Glaciimonas sp. PCH181: one gene and its partner. Each later gene encodes a partner of the first gene's protein in a complex. Links are inferred from orthologs where the notes say so. Each region holds a gene or a part of one and is shown on either strand. Other genes may lie near its edges. The genes, in order: C7W93_RS01195 and lpxA.

What was found.
Region 2: the proteins of C7W93_RS01195 (region 1) and lpxA are in contact, whole or in part, in a crystal structure (PDB 4J09), measured with the Escherichia coli proteins. The link is inferred for Glaciimonas sp. PCH181 from one-to-one orthologs.

Annotation. Positions count from the first base shown.
Region 1 is NZ_PYFP01000001.1:273,348-276,663, reverse strand. Bases 302-3,291 are described here. They hold C7W93_RS01195 (MFS transporter), read right to left. Parts: upstream 2,432-3,291; coding sequence 1,172-2,431; downstream 302-1,171. Other genes in these bases: C7W93_RS01190 (hypothetical protein), read left to right, coding at 2,745-3,291; C7W93_RS01200 (tautomerase family protein), read right to left, coding at 899-1,108; dmpE (2-oxopent-4-enoate hydratase), read right to left, coding at 302-848. Also shown: C7W93_RS01210 (acetaldehyde dehydrogenase (acetylating)), read right to left, coding at 1-33; more of dmpE, read right to left, coding at 63-301; more of C7W93_RS01190, read left to right, coding at 3,292-3,316. UniProt on the Escherichia coli protein: Probably transports across the inner membrane the two dehydrated forms of N-acetylneuraminate (Neu5Ac), 2,7-anhydro-N-acetylneuraminate (2,7-AN) and 2-deoxy-2,3-didehydro-N-acetylneuraminate (2,3-EN).
Region 2 is NZ_PYFP01000001.1:1,275,850-1,279,005, reverse strand. What follows is about bases 84-2,913. They hold lpxA (acyl-ACP--UDP-N-acetylglucosamine O-acyltransferase), read left to right. Parts: upstream 84-1,019; coding sequence 1,020-1,808; downstream 1,809-2,913. Other genes in these bases: lpxB (lipid-A-disaccharide synthase), read left to right, coding at 1,837-2,913; fabZ (3-hydroxyacyl-ACP dehydratase FabZ), read left to right, coding at 513-1,013; lpxD (UDP-3-O-(3-hydroxymyristoyl)glucosamine N-acyltransferase), read left to right, coding at 84-526. In the rest of the region: more of lpxD, read left to right, coding at 1-83; more of lpxB, read left to right, coding at 2,914-2,988.

The DNA of each region.
Region 1 (3,316 bases):
GGGGCCGATCAGTGCGCATTTTATTTTTTCCATGATTGCATCCTTCACACCGTTGGTGAGAGTTAATTAAAGCGCACCGCGACAGAACCGATGCCGGCAATGGTCACGCGCATCTGGTCGCCAGCCTGCACCGGCACCAGCGCGCTCAAGGCCCCCGACAGAATTACTTCACCAGCTTTTAATCCCAAACCGAGACGGCCCAATGTATTGGCCAGCCACGCTACCGCCGTCAATGGCGAGCCGAGCGCAGCGGCACCAGCGCCGGTGCCAACGATTACACCATTTTTTTCTACCACCATGCCGCAATGAATGAAATCGACCTGATTGGGATCAACCGGGGTATTGCCAAGTACGAAAGCCGCCGACGAGGCATTGTCAGCGACTGTATCCTGAATCCGAATCTTCCAGTCACGAATACGCGAGTCGACGATTTCAAAACACGGCACGACGTAGGCAGTGGCTGCCATAACGTCCAGATTGGTGATGCCGGGGCCGACCAGATCGTGCTTGAGGATGAAGGCGATTTCGCCCTCTGCGCGCGGTGCGATCATGGCGGATGCCGGAACGGTGGCACCGCTGTCATAGGCCATCGCTGAGGTCAAATGACCGAAATCGGGCTGATCGACGCCAAGCATAGTTTGTACGGCGGCCGAGGTCAGGCCAATTTTTTTGCCCACCACGCGCTCACCCGTTGCCAGACGGCGGCCTATCAAATGCAATTGGATCTGATAGGCATCTTCAAGGCTCAGTTCCGGGAAGCGCTCGGTAAGCGGTGCCACTGGCTGACGCTTGATCAAGGCTTCATATAATTCGTCGCCGAGGGTGACAGACATGTTTGGATGGTTCATGAATCGTTTCTCGAAATGGTTGCAATGAAAATCATAGACACCTTTATTCCTCAGGCAATTGGAGGATTAAGCGCTGCCGCATCACTCTTGAGCACATCGCCGATCGCAAAACGAGATGGGGGCAATTCGGTAACCATAACGCGCACCGTTGCCAACGGTGCGTTCAGCGTGCTGGATACCGTGTGTGCAACCTCACGGATGCAACGCTCAACGGCTTCGTTGGATCGTCCTTCTACCAGCGTAATTTGAATAATCGGCATAGCTGTTCCTAGATTAATTAACAGTTAGATATACAAGTAGTGATGTGCTGGCACCCGACGGCTTCACTCCAGCTCCCTGCCCTTGGTTTCAGGTAAGAAAAGAAATACCAGAATCGCGGCTAACAGGAAAAATGCGGAGGTCATGGCAAGTGCGCTGCCGACGCCGTAATTTCCCGATAAAAACCCGACCATCATTGGCGCTAACGCACTGGCAGCACGGCCCGTGTTGTAAATAAAACCCTGCGCAGTAGCGCGAATCGATGTTGGGAACAGTTCGGCGAAGGTAGGCGCAAAACCGCTGTAAAAACCGGTGCCGAAAAAGGCAACGATAGGTCCTAAAATCAGCAGCATTAGCGGGGACTTCACCATGGTATAGAGCGGCACCAGAACCGCTGCGCATATAAAGAACAGGATGAACGCTTTTTTGCGGCCCGCCAGATCAGCTACATAACCGAAGGCAATAAAGCCGATGGCCGCGCCCAGTTGCATGACGACGACCCAAGTGGTTGATTTGATCAGGCTAAAACCAGCTCCGCCTTCGCTTACAGGCGTGCCCAGATAGGTGGGAATCCACGTGAACAAGCCCCAATAACCACACATCGCAGCGGCCGTGAAAGCTAATCCGATGAGGGTATTTTTGCGGTGGATGCCAAACAACGCGCCGATGGTTTCGCTAAAAGAAAGGCGTTTCTTTTGATTTTTCCAGATTTCCGGCTCTTCTACATGACGACGTATCCATAGGCCAAACAGCGCCGGAATCAGGCCAACTGCAAACACCCAGCGCCATCCTAGCAGCGGCAACACGATTGCGGCAACGATGGCGGCCAACGCATAACCGGATGCAAAGGCGCTCTGAACCCACGCCATGACTTTGCCGCGATGCTGGGCTGGCCAGGTTTCAGTAATCAGCGCTGCGCCTGCCGACCATTCCCCGCCAACGCCCAAACCGACCAGAATGCGAAACGCGATCAACTGCGTGAGCGAATCAGAAAAGCCGCACAGCGCCGTACCGACCGAATAACAGATGATGCTCAGCACCATCGATTTGGCACGACCGATGCGGTCAGCCAGAAAACCGAAAACCAGACCACCGAAGGCACTCGCGATCAGCGTAGCCGAGGCCACCATCCCCGCCATACCTTTATTGAAGCCAAGATCCTTACCGACATAGGCAATGATCATTGCAAACAACATCAAATCCATGATGTCGAGCATCCAGCCTATGTAACAAGACCAGAAAGACTTCCATTGTTCTTTAGAGGCACCGCGATACCAAGGAGCGGACTTGGTTTGCTGCTTTATTTGAATAGATTGACTCACCATTTGTCTCTTTCTGATTTCACATCTTTTGATATCGGGATCGGACATCGATGTTGTTTGGTTAATTCAGTATCGATATAGAAGACTTCCGTATCGTTTTTATTATCCCTGTCGCAGTTTATGCAATTTTTTCTGATTTTGCAAACTATTTGTATCTTCTTTAGATACGATTGTCTTTTTCATCGATACAGCATTAAAATAACCATCGACGCTAAAGCGCTGCGTTCAGAGAGTCTCATCAACCCTGCTGGACTTGTCACGTAACGACTCAAGTGGTCGCGTTATCAACTTTTCAAAATAAATATCAGGAGTCAGTATGAGTAGTTATCTTCTTCGTCTGTATCAAGACACATTGCCCACAGGCAATACCCCCGTGTATTTGCCGATGGGTCCGCGCGCGATTTACGTAGTTGACGGCAACGTTACGATTGAATTGCCGAATGGCGGCCAGCATCATGCGCAAGGTTCGGCCTGGGTTGGGCAAGAAGCGATTACGCTGCTGGCCGGAGCGGAAGGCGCGCGGCTTTGGCGCTGGGAACTGCTGACGCAGCATGTTTCAGGCAGCGGCGAACTACACGCAGCGCCGGGAACAGAATCGCATTGCAAGCTAGCGGCAGAAATCGAACTCGATGACGGCTTTGACTGGTTGATGCGCATCGATCGGGTGGGCTTTCCCAAGGGTGGGATTGCCTTTACCCACATGCATCAAGGGCCAGGTATCCGCTGCTGCCTGCACGGGGAAATTACTATCGAAACTGAAGGGCAAACCAATGCCTACAAACCTGGCGAAGCGTGGCTGGAACGTGGTCGGTTTCCGGTCTATGCGCCGACTACCGAGGAGAGCGAAACCGCATTCATCCGCTGCCTGATCCTGCCACGTGCGTGCAA
Region 2 (3,156 bases), 1.0 Mb from region 1 along the record:
AGGCGTAGTCATAGGCGCTGACGGCTTTGGATTCGCCAACGATGCTGGTGCCTGGGTAAAAATTCCACAAACTGGCCGCGTCCTGATCGGCGATGATGTTGAAATCGGTGCGAATACGACCATAGACCGTGGCGCATTAGCCGATACCGTCATCGAAGAAGGGGTTAAGCTGGACAATCAGATTCAGATTGCCCATAACTGCCACATCGGTGCCCACACCGCGATTGCTGCATGTGTCGGAATCGCAGGCAGTGCGACGATCGGTAAATACTGTTCCATCGGTGGTGCCGCTATGATTCATGGACATATAACGATCGTCGATCATGTGCACGTATCGGCTGGCACGCTGGCGTTGCGCTCCATTCTTGAGCCAGGTCAGTACACAGGTTTCTATCCCATTGCAAAACATCGCGACTGGGAAAAATCAGCGGCGCTAGTGCGTAATTTGAGCACTATGCGTGAGAAAATCCGGACTCTGGAAAAAACAATCGAACTGCTTACAGAAAAAAATAATGAACAGTCTTAATAACGGTCTCGACATCAGTCAGATCAAAGAATATTTGCCCCACCGCTACCCGCTTTTACTGGTTGATCGCGTGCTGAGTTGGGAGAGTGGTAAATCGATTACCGCGATCAAGAACGTGACGATCAATGAAGAGTTCTTCAACGGGCACTTCCCGAATAAACCGGTCATGCCGGGTGTATTGACGATTGAAGCGCTGGCACAAGCTGCCGCGCTGCTGTCATTTTTGAGCGATGGTCGCAAGCCGGATGAAAATACCGTTGTGTATTTTCTGGGCATTGATAAGGCGCGTTTTCGTCGTCCGATTGAACCGGGCGATCAGATCAAGCTTGAAGTTGAAATTTTACGTGTTGTGCGCGGTATCTGGAAATACAAAGCGATTGCCACCGTAGACGGCGAATTGGCCGTTGAGGCAGAGTTTATGTGCACCATGCGTCACGCCGTAACGCCGGTACATGCCGCGGTCGCTCCGACTAATCCTTCCGCCTAATTGCCGATGAGCAGAATTCATCCTACTGCCGTTGTCGATCCGAATGCGGTGCTCGATAGTTCGGTCGAAGTTGGCGCTTATTCGATCATCGGACCCAACGTGACCATCGGTCCCGGTACCAAAGTTGGCCCCCATGTGGTGATCGAGGGCCATACCAGCATTGGTCGCGACAATAACTTTTTCCAGTTTGGCTCAATCGGTGCGGCACCGCAGGACAAAAAATATGCAGGCGAACCAACGCGTCTGGAGATCGGTGACGGCAATACAATCCGTGAATTCGTAACACTAAATCGCGGGACGTCCCAAGATGTCGGTGTAACACGGCTCGGTGATGATAACTGGGTCATGGCTTACGTGCATGTGGCGCACGATTGTCAGATAGGCAGCCACACCGTCATCGCAAACAATGCAACGCTGGCCGGGCACGTACATATCGGGGATTGGGTGCTGCTGGGTGGCTTTACGACGATCCATCAATTTTGTCGTATTGGCGCACACGCAATGACTGCCTTCACCGCGGCAGTGAGTCAGGATGTTCCTCCGTTTGTAACCGCCGCTGGTAATCGGGCTGTTCCCGCAGGAATTAATAGTGAAGGCCTGCGCCGTCGCGGTTTTAGCGGAGAACAAATCCTGACGATCAAGCGTGCTTACAAACTCATTTACCGCTCCAGTCTTCCTTTAGCAGAGGCTACGGCTGCGTTAGAAGCTGAGGAAATGAAATCATCTGATTCCGCACAGTATCTTCGTATGCTGCGTGAATTTATAGGTTCATCAAGCCGTGGCATTATTCGCTGACGTGCCCAACGTGTCTAACTCCCTAGTTATGCCCCCGATTTCAATTGCCATGGTTGCCGGAGAAGCTTCCGGCGACCTGCTGGCCAGTCGCTTGCTATCGGGCTTGCGACCGCATCTGCCGGACGCATCCATGTATGGCATCGGTGGCCCGAAGATGGCTGAATACGGATTTACCAGCCATTGGGCGATGGATAAGTTATCAGTCAACGGCTTGTTTGAAGTGCTGGCGCATTATCGTGAGCTCAAAGGGATTCAAATTGCATTGCGAGATCGCTTGCTCGCTGAAAAGCCTAACATTTTTATTGGTGTTGATGCTCCTGATTTTAATTTTGGCCTGGAAACGCAGCTTAATCAGGCTGGTATTCCCACCGTCCATTTTATAGGTCCCTCTATTTGGGCCTGGCGAGGTGGGCGCATCAAGAAGATTGCGCGCTCCGGCTCGCATATGTTGGTGATATTCCCATTCGAGGAAGAAATTTATCGGAAAGCTGGCATACCGGCGACCTATGTCGGTCATCCATTGGCGCAAGTCATCCCCATGGTGCCGGATGTTATAGCGGCGCGAGTGGAGCTTGCATTACCAGTTGACGCCACTGTGGTCGCAATCATGCCCGGCAGCCGTATGTCGGAATTAAAGTACAACACGGTAAGTTTTGTGGGCGCCGCGAAATTGCTGGCGTTGCGAGACCCGAATATCCGGTTTATAGCGCCGATGGCTGGTGATAAACAACGCAGATTGTTTATCGAGCTGGTGAAAGAAGCTGGCTTAGGGGATGTTCAAATCCAATTGCTCGACGGGCAGTCACATGCTGCCATGGCCGCAGCGGATGCTGTGTTGGTTGCATCCGGTACAGCTTCGCTAGAAGTCGCACTGTTTAAAAAGCCAATGGTTATCGCATACAAAATGATGCGTGCCACTTGGGAAATATTGCGCCATATGAGTTATCAGCCATGGATCGGTCTACCGAATATTCTGGCGCGCGAGTTCTTGGTGCCAGAACTGCTGCAACACGCAGCGACGCCGAAAGCGCTTGCGGACGCTTTATGGTCTCAGTTGGAAGATGTGCCGCATCAAGAAAGATTACGTGAGCGCTTTACCGCCATGCATTACAGCTTATTGCGCGATACTGCTAATGAAAGCGCGCAAGCAGTATTAAAAATCATTGAGCAACATAAATAATTCTTATTTTTTTATTGAAATATTTCAGCGTCACAATGAACTTATTATTTAACGAGCGTTTCCTCAGTATTTTAAGAAACGTTTGATAAGTCGGATGATGAGAGTTAATAGAAGTTGATGTCGGTGAATATTGAAGAATAATCTCTGCGGTTAGGAGATTTCAATATT